DNA from 3 places in the Burkholderia sp. KL41 genome. Region 3 is predicted to be linked to each of the others. Evidence: riboswitches for the same ligand, from Rfam matches in the RefSeq annotation. Region 3 holds a riboswitch; each other region holds the start of a gene.
What was found. A riboswitch is a leader RNA that binds a small molecule or an ion and turns the genes downstream of it on or off. The one in region 3 is predicted to bind cobalamin.

Region 1: it holds a riboswitch for cobalamin, as region 3 does, so the genes downstream of both, PQB87_RS13815 (hypothetical protein) here and PQB87_RS08900 (HoxN/HupN/NixA family nickel/cobalt transporter) in region 3, are expected to answer to the same signal.
Region 2: it holds a riboswitch for cobalamin, as region 3 does, so the genes downstream of both, PQB87_RS25600 (TonB-dependent receptor domain-containing protein) here and PQB87_RS08900 (HoxN/HupN/NixA family nickel/cobalt transporter) in region 3, are expected to answer to the same signal.

Annotation. Positions count from the first base shown of each region.
Region 1 is NZ_CM174446.1:2,934,847-2,939,121, reverse strand. Features, by position in the region: gene PQB87_RS13835 (EVE domain-containing protein) at 1-298, opposite strand, end outside; RNA gene ssrS (6S RNA) at 370-551, opposite strand; gene PQB87_RS13825 (cell division protein ZapA) at 633-947, opposite strand; gene PQB87_RS13820 (hypothetical protein) at 944-1,294, opposite strand; cobalamin riboswitch at 1,449-1,702, shown strand; gene PQB87_RS13815 (hypothetical protein) at 1,768-1,989, shown strand; gene PQB87_RS13810 (FecCD family ABC transporter permease) at 1,986-2,984, shown strand; gene PQB87_RS13805 (ABC transporter ATP-binding protein) at 2,981-3,796, shown strand; gene cobT (nicotinate-nucleotide--dimethylbenzimidazole phosphoribosyltransferase) at 3,849-4,275, shown strand, end outside.
Region 2 is NZ_CM174447.1:1,805,341-1,809,615, forward strand. Features, by position in the region: gene PQB87_RS25600 (TonB-dependent receptor domain-containing protein) at 192-2,120, opposite strand; cobalamin riboswitch at 2,463-2,655, opposite strand; gene PQB87_RS25605 (helix-turn-helix transcriptional regulator) at 2,745-3,803, opposite strand; gene PQB87_RS25610 (hypothetical protein) at 3,971-4,275, shown strand, end outside.
Region 3 is NZ_CM174446.1:1,915,720-1,919,994, forward strand. Features, by position in the region: gene cobA (uroporphyrinogen-III C-methyltransferase) at 1-230, opposite strand, end outside; cobalamin riboswitch at 341-578, opposite strand; cobalamin riboswitch at 1,435-1,699, shown strand; gene PQB87_RS08900 (HoxN/HupN/NixA family nickel/cobalt transporter) at 1,888-2,946, shown strand; gene cobW (cobalamin biosynthesis protein CobW) at 2,973-4,061, shown strand; gene cobN (cobaltochelatase subunit CobN) at 4,068-4,275, shown strand, end outside.

The sequences.
Region 1 (4,275 bases), 1.0 Mb from region 3:
CGAGCAGCCAGCGCGGCGCTTCCCGGGTCGACTTCGGATCGTAATAGGGGCTTTTCGGATCGAACTGCGTGGGGTCGGGGTAGGGTGTCGACGATACTTCGGCGAGGCCCGCGATGCCCGGCTCGGGGCAGCTCGAGTGATAGAACAGCACGCCGTCGCCGATCTTCATCGTGTCGCGCATGAAATTGCGCGCCTGATAATTGCGCACGCCCGTCCACGGCAGCGAGCGCTGCGGTGCGTTGGCGAGATCGTCGATGCTTGCTTCGTCCGGTTCGGACTTCATCAGCCAGTATTGCATGGATCGTGATCGACGCAGAAAGAGGCTGCTACAAAAGAAAACGGCACCGGGCTTCGCCCGATGCCGTTGGATAGGCCCCCGCCTTGGCCGCTAGGCCGGCATCCTGAACCTGAGGTTCAGAATTGGTCGCAGTTAGCAGCACTTCGGGTACATCAGACAGAGTGACGCGCGCGCCCGTGCTACAAATTTCCGCAACCGTGCACATGGCATTGGTTCAAGGAATATATGACCTTGGCGAACCAGGCAGGGAAGCTGACTGAACTGTGATTCGATGCGCCAATTTGACCACCGTTGATCGCCGAGATCAAGGGGAATCGACGCATCGATTAAAACGTTACTGCGTCTCGTGCTGTGCGAGCACCGCGCCGAGCTGTTCATTCATCTGGTGCATTGTACGACGGATTTCCTCCGCCGGAAATGCTTCACCGTGCCGCACGCTCGTTTGCAGCCGCAGCAATTCGGAAGCGAGCGACAGCGCCGCCATCACGGCGATGCGATCGGTGCCGCGTACCGAGCTGTTCGAGCGGATTTTCGACATTTCGGCGTCGACGCGCGCGACCGCTTCGAGCAGTGCCGCTTCGGTCTCGGCCGAGCAGGCGAGCCGATAGGCCTGACCGAGAATCGAGACTTCGATCTGCTTGGTGCTCATGCATGTTCTCCGTGGCTGGCCGCGTCATCGCCATCCGTACGCGCCTGCGCATCCAGCAGGTCGAGCTGGTTGTCGGCTTGCTCCGCACTTTTCGAGCGCGGCAGCTTTTCGAGAATCGCGTTCAGTTTCACCTGGGCGTCGTCGATCTTTGCCGACAGCGTGTCGCGCTCGGCCGCGAGCGCATTGCGTTCGTCGCGCAGTTGCGCGAGTTCCGCGCGGACCGTGTCCGCGTCCGCGCGCAATTGCGCGACCTGCTCCTCGAGCGCGAGCCGTTCCGAGTGATAGCGCTTGTTCAGCGAAATCAGACGGCCAATATTTTGAGATAGGGTTTCGAGTTCGTTGAGCATTTGCTGCGTCCTCTAAAGACCCAGCATTTTAGCGCGGAATAACGCGCAAACCGACATCTGTAACGTTTCCAGTCGTAACACCCCTGCTTCTTGCCGCGAATCGGCGCGTCACGTGCGTGCCCGGATGCTTCCTTGACGCTCGTGCGACCCGCTCCTAAACTGGCGCCGCCTCGGTGCTCGCGCGTGCAACGCGCGGTTAAACGGGAAGCAGGGCGCGGGCTCCGCCAGGACGCCGCCAACCTGCGCTGCCCCCGCAACGGTAAGCGGCCGCGTTGCATGACGCAGGCCGGCTCGGGCGCGTTCCGCATGCACGTTTCGCATGCGGACGCGGGCCACTGCGCGTCTTCGCGCGGGAAGGCGAGCCGGACCGCCGCCAGCCCGGATACCGGCCGAGGCGGGGAGCCCGCACGGGCTTCGTGACGCGCGGCCTGCGGGGAAGCGGGGCGTGCAGTGCTTCACGGGATTGATCTTCGATGCTGACCCCAATCGTCGGCGGCGCCGATTTCTGCCATCTTGATGACGTTCTCGAACCGGGCGACCACCGGAAGGTCGTCGCGCGCGTCGACCACCTGACCGCAAGGATCACGAGCTTGGGTATGCCTGCAACACGCTGCACTGCGCCGATGTCGCGCCCGGCCCGCAGCGGTAGCGCGCCGATGCGCGCAGTGTCGTCCGTCGCGCGGAGGGCCGCATGAGCGCCGTGCGCGCCACCGCGATCTGGGCCGCATTGGCCGCGGCGGTCGCATTGCTGTTCGTCGCGTCGCTGTCGATCGGCAGCGTACCGATGTCGCCGTGGCAGGCGCTCGCGTCGCTCGTGCCGCATGGCGGCGACGCGCTGTTCGCCGACATCGTCCGCACGCTGCGCCTGCCGCGCGCGCTCGCGGGCTTCGCGTGCGGTGCGCTGCTCGCGCTGGCCGGCTCTTTGTTGCAGGTGTTGCTGCGCAACCCGCTCGCCGATCCGTACGTGCTCGGCGTGTCCGGCGGCGCGGCCGGCTTCGCGCTCGTCGCGATGATCGCGGGCGGCGCATGGTGGCTCGTCGATGTGTCGGCGTTCGCCGGCTCGCTCGTGTCGGTCGTGCTCGTGCTCGGACTCGCGCGCCGCGAGCTGGGGCGCGGCGAGTCGCGCGATGCGTCGCCGCGGCTGCTGCTCACGGGCGTCGTGATCGCGGCGGGGTGGGGCGCGCTCGTCACGCTGCTGCTGTCGCTCGCGCCCGATGCGCGGCTGCGCGGCATCATCTTCTGGCTGACGGGCGACCTGAACGGCGTGAGCACACCGTGGTTCGCGTGGGGCGCGCTGCTGCTGGCCGCGTGCATCGCACTGCCGGCCGCGCCGCAACTGAACGTGCTGCTGCGCGGCGATGCGACGGCGCTCGCGCTCGGCGTGCCGGTCGCGCGCCTGCGTGTGCGGATCTATCTCGTCGCATCGCTGGCCGCCGCGGCCGCAGTGACGACCGCCGGCACGATCGGCTTCGTCGGCCTCGTCGTGCCGCACGCGCTGCGGCTCGCATTCGGCAACGACCAGCGGATGTTGCTGCCGGCCGCGATGCTCGCGGGCGGCGGTGGCGTGATGGCCGCCGACCTGCTCGCACGCACCGCGATCGCGCCCGCGCAACTGCCGGTCGGCGTGATGACCGCATTGATCGGCGTGCCGGTGTTCCTGTGGATGTTGCTCAGGAGGCCGATGCGATGACCCGTGCCGCATTGCGCGCCAGCGGCGACGAGATGAGCTGCGCGGCCGTCGGCCTGACGCTGAAGGCTGGCGCGCGCACGCTGCTCGATAGCTTCACGCAGGCGTTCCGTCCGGGCGAGATCTGGTGCATCGCCGGGCCGAACGGCGCAGGCAAGACGACGCTGCTTGCGACCCTCGCGGGGCTTCAGCCGCCGGCCGGCGGACACGTCGAGATCGACGGCCGGCCGCTTTCCGCATGGCCGCCCGCGCAGCTCGCGCAGCGCCGCGCACTGATGCCGCAGCAACTGCACGACGCATTCAGCGCGACCGTGTTCGATACGGTGTTGCTCAACCGCTTTCCGTATCTCGGCGGCTGGGGCTGGGAGCGCGACGGCGACCGCGCGGCCGCGCGCGACGCGCTGGCGACCTTCGACCTGACCGCGCTTGCGTCGCGCGACGTGCTGTCGCTGTCGGGCGGCGAGCGGCAGCGCGTCGCGCTGGCCGCGACGCTGTGCCAGGACGCGCCGTTGATGCTGCTCGACGAACCGCTCGCGCATCTCGACCTGCATCACCAGATCGATTGCCTGACCGCGCTGGCCGCCTGGCTCGACGCGGGCCCGCGCGCGGTGCTGTTCTCGTGCCATGATCTGAACCTCGCGCGGCGTTTCGCGACGCATGCGCTGTTGCTCGACGGCCGTGGCCACGCGTGGGCCGGCCCCGTGCACGACGTGCTGACACCCGAGCGCGCGAGCGACGCGTTCGGTTATCCGCTCGTGCTGATCCGCGAGAACGGCCGCGACGCGCTGCTGCCGGCGTGGCCCGAGCGACAATGACGTTTCCTTTTCCGATGCGCGGTGCACGCCGCGCCCACGACACGGCTTCCCGATGACGACCCCGACCCACTTCCCGCCCGCGATCGCACCGCTCGACGACGTGCTGCGCAAGCGCCTGCAGCATGTGATCGACCACAAGACCAAGCCGCCCGGCAGCCTCGGCCAGCTCGAGGCAGTCGCGCTGCAGGTCGGCCTGATCCAGCACACCGAGCGGCCGGTCGTGCAGCGTCCCGTGATGATCGTGTTCGCCGGCGATCACGGGATTGCCGCCGAAGGCGTGAGCCCCTATCCGCAAGCGGTGACCGCACAGATGGTCGCGAATTTCCTCGCCGGCGGCGCGGCGATCAATGCGTTCTCGGGCGTCGCGCAGAGCACGCTCGAGATCGTCGATGCGGGCGTCGCGTCGCCGCTGCCGCTGTCCGACCGCCTGGTGTCGCTGCCGGTCGCGCGCGGCACGCGCAACTTCGCGACGGAACCTG
Region 2 (4,275 bases), on a different replicon from region 3:
CAGTCTAACAGTGTTGATACGGACATTGACGCCCGTGGCGCGACCGAAAGACCGGCAGATCCGCAGTCACCAGCCCGTAGACGGGTTTGGGTCGCAATACCGTTTCCCATACCCGGTGACGGAAGCATCAAACTCTGCTTCCCGACGGGAGACCTTGCCGCCCACCGCGCCAAGGTCTCCTCAATCACCCGTCAGAACGTGTAACTCACTTTCCCGAACGCCGTCCGCCCAAGCGTGTTGTATCCATACGCGGTCATGTACTGCCGGTCGAACAGGTTCGACACCGTCGCCGACACCGTCAGGTGCGAATTGATCCGGTACGACGCGCGCAGGCCCACCGTCAGGTACGACGGCAGATAGGTCGAGTTGGCCGGATCGTCGAACGTCGTGCCGCCGTAAAGCAGCGACGCCCCCGTGCTCAACGCATGCAGGTGGAGTTCATCCCACGTGTGATCGATGTTGACGCTGACCGTCTGGCGCGGACGGCGGCTGAGCCAGGAGTCGTTGGTCTCGTCCTGCGGATTGAGGATCCCGACCGCGACGCTCACCGGCGTCGAGCGGCCGATCGTCCCCTTGTACGACAGGTCGATGCCGCGAATATGCGCGCGACCGATGTTCATCGGCGAGAACGTCGCCGGGTTGTACGCGATCAGGTTGGTGACCCGCGTGTCGTAGATCGCGGCCGTGAACGTACCGTACGACGTGTTCGCATCGACCGCGGCCTCGACCGACGTGTTGCGTTCCGGGCTGAGATCCGGATTGCCGTAGCCGGGGTAGTACAGGTCGTTGAACGTCGGCAGCTTGAACGCATTGCCGTACGACACGCGCGCCGTATACACCGGCGTGATCGCCCACGACAGCGCCGCGTTACCCGTATTCACCGACTGCCCGGCGATGATTTCATGGCGCCCCGCGAGGAACATCGTCACGCTGCCGAGCGTCGCCGACTGATGCAGCGAGAACGCGGAATCGTTGCGCGTCGGTATGCCGCCCGGCATATCGACCGGCAGGAACGCCTGCTCGCGCGTGAAGTCGTAGGCGAGCTTGGTCTCGCCCGACAGCGGCAGCCCGAACAGGTGGAACCCGCGTTCCTGATGCGTCAACGACGTCGACGTGCTGATGCGCTGCGAATTGATCTGGTCGGTCGGGATGGCCGGATCGCTCGCGTAGAGGAACTGGCGATCGTTCGCATAACCGAACGACTGGTCGAGCTGCGTGTCGGGTGTGATGTCGAGATGGAACGCGATACCGGTCGTCAGCTGATGATCGAGCTGGCGGTTCGCATAACCGCTGTTGTCGTAGGACAGATCGGACCGGTGATACAGCGCGAACGTCGAGATCGACCAGTTGTCGCGCGCGTAGCCGAGGCGCGCATCGAGATCCTGCGCGTGGTACGGGTTGCGGCCGGCCTCATGGTACGGCAGCACGGGCCGCGTCGAGTCGATGCCGGCCGTGTTGTACGAGCGCAGGCCGAGCGAGTAGGTGAGCCCGCCGAGCGCGGCGAGCGGCCCGGTCGACGGCACCGTGCCCGACGTGCGGAGCTGCGTGTCGAACGTCTTGTTCGACCCGCCGCCGAACGACACGGTCGTCTGGTTCGGCTGGTTGGCGGCGCGGCGCGTGAAGAGCTGCACGACGCCGCCCATCGCATTGGCGCCGAACGACGCGGCAGCCGGCCCCGAAATCACTTCCACACGTTCGAACGCTTCGGTCGGCAAGTCGGCCCACGGCGCGATGCCGGTGGTCGGCGAGCCGATCCGGATGCCGTCGATGAACACGGCGACCTGGTTGGCCGACGAGCCGCGGATGCTGACCGACGCGGACGAACCGGGGCCGCCGTTCTGCGAGACGGTCACGCCGGGCAGCGTCGCAAGCGCCTGCGTGATGCTCGGGTCGCTCGGCGACAGCCGGTCGAGATCGGTGCGCGTGAGCACCTGGGTCGTCGCATAACGCTGGTCGAACGACTCGGGCAGGCGCCGCGTGTCGGTCACGTCGATCGTCGGCAGGTCGGTGCCTTCGGCGGCCGGGGCCGGTTGCGAAACCGCGGTGTCGCCGGCGGCGTGGGCGAGGGGCGAGAGGAGCGCGGTCGCGGCGGACGTGGCAAGGAGGTGTCGAATCTTCATGAGGCTGTCGTTGTCGTCGGGCTGCGCTGGCGTCGATCGTGAGCGGGCGGCGGGCAGCACCGGTCTTGTTATCGGTGATCGGGTTATCGCGCGACCGGGCCGGGCAGGCCGGTGTCGCGGGCGTCGGCGCGGCGCACGCCGGCGGACGCAGTCGATGGGGGACGGCACGTGCGTGCGGGCGGGCCGTGCAGGCCGGCGGCGTGCCGGCGCGGCGCTTCCGGTGCGGAAGCGGATGCGGTAACAATGGACATCGGGCGGATCCTGAGGTCGGGCCGTCCATGCAGCGGGCGACCGCCAACGGCGGTGCCTGGCGCTCCGGGACACCCCGCCCGGTGCGGCTGCCTGGACCTCGGGTCGATGGCAGGTCTCCTGGCTCGCGGGTCGTCATTCGTGCGGGCCTTCCCGGTTTCCCAGTGGCACGCAGTGGCACGAATTCACCGCTCACAGTTGCGGGGGCAGCCGCAGATTCGAGGCATGGCCTCTCCTGCGTTCCCTTTTGATCCCGTCTCCGGGCACCATCAGCGCGCAAGGGTAATGGCGTGCGCGCCGCTACGTCAAATATCCGGCGACGCAGGGATGCGAAAAAACGTCATTGCCGGGCAAATCCTTTCGAAATCCTTTCCTTCATGCGTCGGCGCCGCGTTTCATGTCTGATGAAACAGGGTGGTTCGACGCCGTGCGATCGCGCCTGAACCGGCTCGGCGCGACCCCTGTCCACCGGACGAACGCGCGGCGAAACGCCTCCTCGCCGCCGAACCCGAGATGCGCGGCAATCCGCGCGACCGGCCAGTCCGATTCGCGCAGGCAGCGTTGCGCGGCTTCGGCGAGACACTGCTCCTTCAGCGCGTGATAACCGGTGTGCTCGGCCATCAGCCGCCGCCGCAACGTCGCCTCGCTGACCCCGAGCCACGCGGCCGGTTCGGCGAGTGCCGGCAACGCCTGTTCGTGCGCGAGCGCCGCATCGAGGAAACCGCGCACCTGCTGCGTCCACGACACGACGGCCGGTGCCGCATCGATCAGGCGAAACGGAAAATCGACGAGAAACGCGTCGAGCTCGGCCGGCTGCCGGATCACGCGGCACGCGAGCCGCGCCGCATCGAACGCGAAACCGTAGGTCTTGCGGCCCACTTCAACCGGCGCATTGAACAGTCCGAGCAGTGGCATCGCGTCGTCGCGGCGCGGATGGCCGAGCCACACGTCGGTCGGCCGCAACGGCTGCCCGATCAGCCAGCCGAACAGCTGCAGGTAGCAGAACAGCCCGGTCAGGTCGACCAGGCACGCGGCCGGGCTGCGCGTACGCCGCAGCGAATCCATCCGGAACAGCGCACGCCCATCGCGCATCGCAAGCGTCAGGTGACCGGCGCGCGGCTGCAGCATTTCGCAGAACTCGGCCGCACAGCGGATCGCGTCGGCGAGCGTTGCGCAACTCAGCAGGCAGCGGCACATCAGGTCGACTTCGCGCTTGCGCATCGGCGGGTGACCGTCGCCGCGCGCGACCCGCGCCTCGAGCCGCTCGATCGCGTCGCGGTACAGCGCGACGAAATCGCCCGGTGTCGTCGCCGGTCGAGGTGGCTGCGCATCGCGGTCGGCCGGCGGCGCGCCGCTGCGCGTGAGTTCGCTCAGCAGGCGCGCGCCGAGGCCCGGCAGGATACGGCCGCGGGCCGGCATGGCGCGCTGTTTCATGAGTTTCCCGATCTGATCGTTGCGACAGGGGCCGGTGAGCGGGCCGGTAGGGGCCCGCTCATCGCCGCCACGCAAGAATGCTATCCACGCCGGCCACCCGCGGCCTCGCCGGAACGGCGTAGGCCGGCCGCCGATCCTTGTCACGAACGACTACGGACGACACGCGAATGATCCAGATCGTAGACGAAATCACGCTCGCGCCCGAGCGCATTCCCGACGTGCTTGCGCTGCTGCGCGACCGCTACCTGCCGGGCCACGCGGCACGCGGGCTGACGGCGGCTGGCCACTGGGTGTCGCCGCCCGTCGCGGTGCCGGGGCAGCCGAGCACGCTGTGGCTGACCTGGCACGTGGCCGATGCGCCGGCCTACTACCGGATGCGCGCGCTGACGGATGCCGGCGTGGTCGGTTTCTGGATGGCGGTCGACGCGCTGTGCGACGTGCGCCGCCGCCATGTGATGACGGACGCCGATGC
Region 3 (4,275 bases):
CGCTTGCCGACGTGCTCGATGTGCGCGTCGGCGCGCGCATGGCGCAGCACGTCGGGGTTCACGAGATCGTCGACGAGCAGCACGTCGGCCGAGCCGATCGCGTGGACGGCCTTGAGCGTCAGCAGGTCGGCGTCGCCGGGGCCGGCGCCGATGAGCCACGCGCGACTCATCGGGCGCGGCACGGCGCGCACCGTGTCGAAACAGTGGAAAGGGGAAGGCGGGCGGCACATCGGCGGCCGGCAGACAGGCAACGCATAACGGATCGGGCGAAGCCCGCGCGAACGCGGGCGGAATGCGCACCCGATCCGTCCCCCGCGGATCGGGCGTTCGGCGAGCGTCGGGCTCGCCCCTTGCGTCGGCCGGTATCCGGGCTGGCCGCTTGCCAGGCCGCAGCCTTCCCGCCCGGTGGAAGGGCAGTGGCATCGTGGGCGGCATGGGCGCGTGCGCGGGGAAGCGCGTCGCGCGGGCGGCGTACCGTTGCGGGGACAGCACAGGCAGGGCGACGATCCGCCTCCTGTTTCCCGTTTAACTGCATGCACGGAATGCGCATGCGAGCACCGAACGCGGCGCATACGATAGCACAGCGCACCGGCGCAAACGCATGCGGGGTGGGCGCTCACCCGTCGTCGGTCTTTGCGACGCTCGGCGAACATGTCGCCGAGCAAATGAAAGCCATGCCCCGATCCCGCAAAGCGCGGCGGCGCACAGTCGCCAGGTGTTTCAAGTAAGGCTTCGGCAACCGCCCGCGCCTCCGGACGAGCCGGAACTGCCGCCGATGCCGCCGCGATTCGGGCCACAGACCGCGGCACCGGCCAGTGCGCCGGCGGCCGATGCGGCTCGATGCCGATTGCGAAACAGGTGCGATATACGCGATCGGCTCTTAGTCGCAGCGGGCTGCTTCACAAGCACCGCTTCGATTCCCGTAGCGTTTGCAGAATGCAGTACGACCACATCAGTACTTTCGCGACCGTTGCAAGAGGGGAATCCATCCCCTTCAGGGCAAACGGAAACAAGAGCGCCATCGACAGCCATACGGCGATGGCCACATACAATCGGACAATATTCATGGTCTGAACGAATGTGTCGCAGTGGTTTATCTCGATCATCGAAAACTGTCTGAAGCGGACAATCGAATATCGGCTGCGCAACGTCAATCATCCGAATCTCCAAAGAGAATGAACGTTTCTGCGCGCAACCCCACGCTGCACCTGCTGCGGCGCTGGCCTTGCGATTGCGGACAACGTGAACGGCCGTCAATTCTGAAAAACCGCTTCGGATGGCGAGTCGTACTGCTTCGCGCTCGATCCCGCACGGGTTGTCGGGTGCGTCAGACAGTCGAACGATTTCCCCGGCAAACCCGCGCCGGATCGCTGCCCGCCGGTTCATCCGGCCGGCCTGGCCGCTCGTCGCCTTGACGCTCCCGCCCCCGGCGCCTACACTCGCACGCGTTTTGGTGCTCGCGCGCGCCGCTCCGGCGCGCGCAGTTAAACGGGAAACAGGGAGCCTGCCTGCATCGCAGTCGAGCCAACCTGTGCTGCCCCCGCAACGGTAAGCGAACGCATCGTGCCCGCCGCGATGCAACGCCGCTTCGCCGCATGCCGCGCGCATGCGGACGACCGCCACTGGATGCCTTGCGCATCCGGGAAGGCGAAGCGGCGTGTTCGTCAGCCCGGATACCGGCCTAAACGTTGGGGTTCAGCGCCGCGGGGAGGCGGCGCATCGTCCACGGCCGCAGCGTGCCCGACACCCGAGCGTTTCCCGATTCCCGACGTCCGGCCGCCTGCGCGAGCGCGCATGTTCCGGTGCGACGAAGGGCCGGATCGCGCGGGGCCGCGCAGCGACGGCCGTGTTGGCATTCTTCATGTCGACCGTTCGCAAGGGAGCGTCATGCCCGATTCGCTGTTTCGCCTGTTCAACGACAGTCCGTCCGGGTTGCGCGGCAAGATCGTCGCGATCTATGCGCTGCTGATCGCCTTCAACGCAGGCGCGTGGATCTGGGCATTCGCCGCCTTCCACGGCCAGCCCGTGCTGCTCGGCACCGCGCTGCTCGCGTACGTGTTCGGGCTGCGTCATGCGGTCGACGCCGACCACATCGCGGCGATCGACAACGTCACGCGCAAGCTGATGCAGGAGGGCCGCAGCCCGCTCGGCGCGGGCCTGTTCTTCTCGCTCGGCCACTCGACGGTCGTGATCGTGATGTCGGTCGTGGTGACGCTCACGGCCGCGTCGCTCGCGCGCTTCGAGAGCATGAAAGCGTGGGGCGGCGTGATCAGCACGAGCGTATCGGCGTTCTTCCTGCTGGTGCTCGCGATCGCGAACCTGCTGATCCTGATTTCCGTCTACCGGACGTTTCGCGCCGCGCGGCGCGGCGAGCCGATCGTCGACGCCGATCTCGACATGCTGCTGAACCAGCGCGGCGTGCTTGCGCGCCTGTTCCGTCCGCTGTTCCGGCTCGTGTCGCGCAGCTGGCACCTGTATCCGGTCGGGTTCCTGTTCGGCTTCGGCTTCGACACGGCGACCGAGATCGCGCTGTTCGGCATCTCGGCGGCGCAGGTGCAGGGCGGCCTGTCGTTCTGGTCGGTGATGGCGCTGCCCATGCTGTTTACCGCCGGCATGACGCTCGTCGACACGACCGACGGCATCCTGATGATGGGTGCGTATCGCTGGGCGTACGTGCGGCCGATCCGCAAGATCTACTACAACATGACGATCACCTTCGTGTCGGTGCTGGTCGCCGCGCTGATCGGCGGCATCGAGGTGCTTGCGCTGCTCGCGGACAAGCTGTCGCTGCAGGGCCCGGTGTGGGACTTCGCGTCGATGGTGGCGTCGCACTTCGGCATGCTCGGTTATGTCGTGATCGGCCTGTTCCTCGCCTGCTGGCTCGTGTCGGCCCTGATCTACCGGCTAAAGCGCTACGACGAGATCGACGTGACGATCTCGGCGTGACTCTCCCTTACCAACCTGGATATTCCATGACCCTACGCAAGCTTCCCGTCACGATCGTCACGGGCTTTCTCGGCAGCGGCAAGACGACGCTGATGCGCCACATCCTGCAACACGCCGAAGGCCGCCGCATCGCGGTGATCGTCAACGAATTCGGCGAACTCGGCATCGACGGCGAAATCCTCAAGGGTTGCGGCATCGGCTGCGAAGATGCCGACGGTGCGCAGGGCGAAGCGTCGGGCCAGCTCTACGAACTCGCGAACGGCTGCCTGTGCTGCACCGTGCAGGAAGAGTTCTATCCGGTGATGGAAGCGCTCGTCGAGCGTCGCGCGGACATCGACCACGTGCTGATCGAGACGTCCGGGCTCGCGCTGCCGAAGCCGCTCGTGCAGGCGTTCAACTGGCCGACGATCCGCAACAGCTTCACGGTCGACGCGGTCGTGACCGTCGTCGACGGGCCGGCCGCCGCGAGCGGCCAGTTCGCGGAAAACCCGCAGGCCGTCGACGCGCAGCGCCGCGCCGACCCGAACCTCGACCACGAATCGCCGCTGCACGAGCTGTTCGCCGATCAACTGTCGTCCGCCGATCTCGTGATCGTGAACAAGGCCGATCTCGTCGGCGATGCGGAATTTGCGCAGATCGAAACCGCGATTCGCGACGAGATCCCGCCGCAGGTGAAGATCGTGCGCGCGACGCGCGGCGAGCTCGATCTCGCGATGCTGCTCGGCCTCGAATCGGCGTCGGAAGAAACGATCCACCTGCGCCACGACCATCACGGCTCGGCCGACGACGGCGATCACGATCACCATCACGACGATTTCGACTCGGTGGTCGTGTCCGGCGACGCCGGCACGCGCGAGGCGACGATCGCCGCGCTGCAGCGCGTCGTCGAAGCGCATACGATCTACCGCGCGAAAGGCTTCGCCGCGCTGCCCGGCGCGCCGATGCGGCTCGTGATCCAGGGTGTCGGCCGCCGCTTCGACAGCTATTTCGACCGCCGCTGGCAGGACGGCGAAACGCGCGCGAGCCGCTTCGTGCTGATCGGCGAGGATCTCGACGCGGCCGTGCTGCAACGCGCGTTCGACGCCGCGTGCGCGGCCGAACCGCAACAGGCGTAACGCACGATGCATCTGCTGCGCACCACGCCGGGCGGCTTCGTCGACGATACGCAGGGTGTCGTCCGGATCGACCAGCAACCGGCCGACATCGTGATCCTGAGCTCGGCCGACACGACGCTGTCGCTGCTTGCCAGCGTCGTGCCGCACCTGCCGGCCGGCTTCCCGAGCGTGCGGCTCGCGAACGTCACGTTCCTGCGGCAGCCGGCGTCGGTCG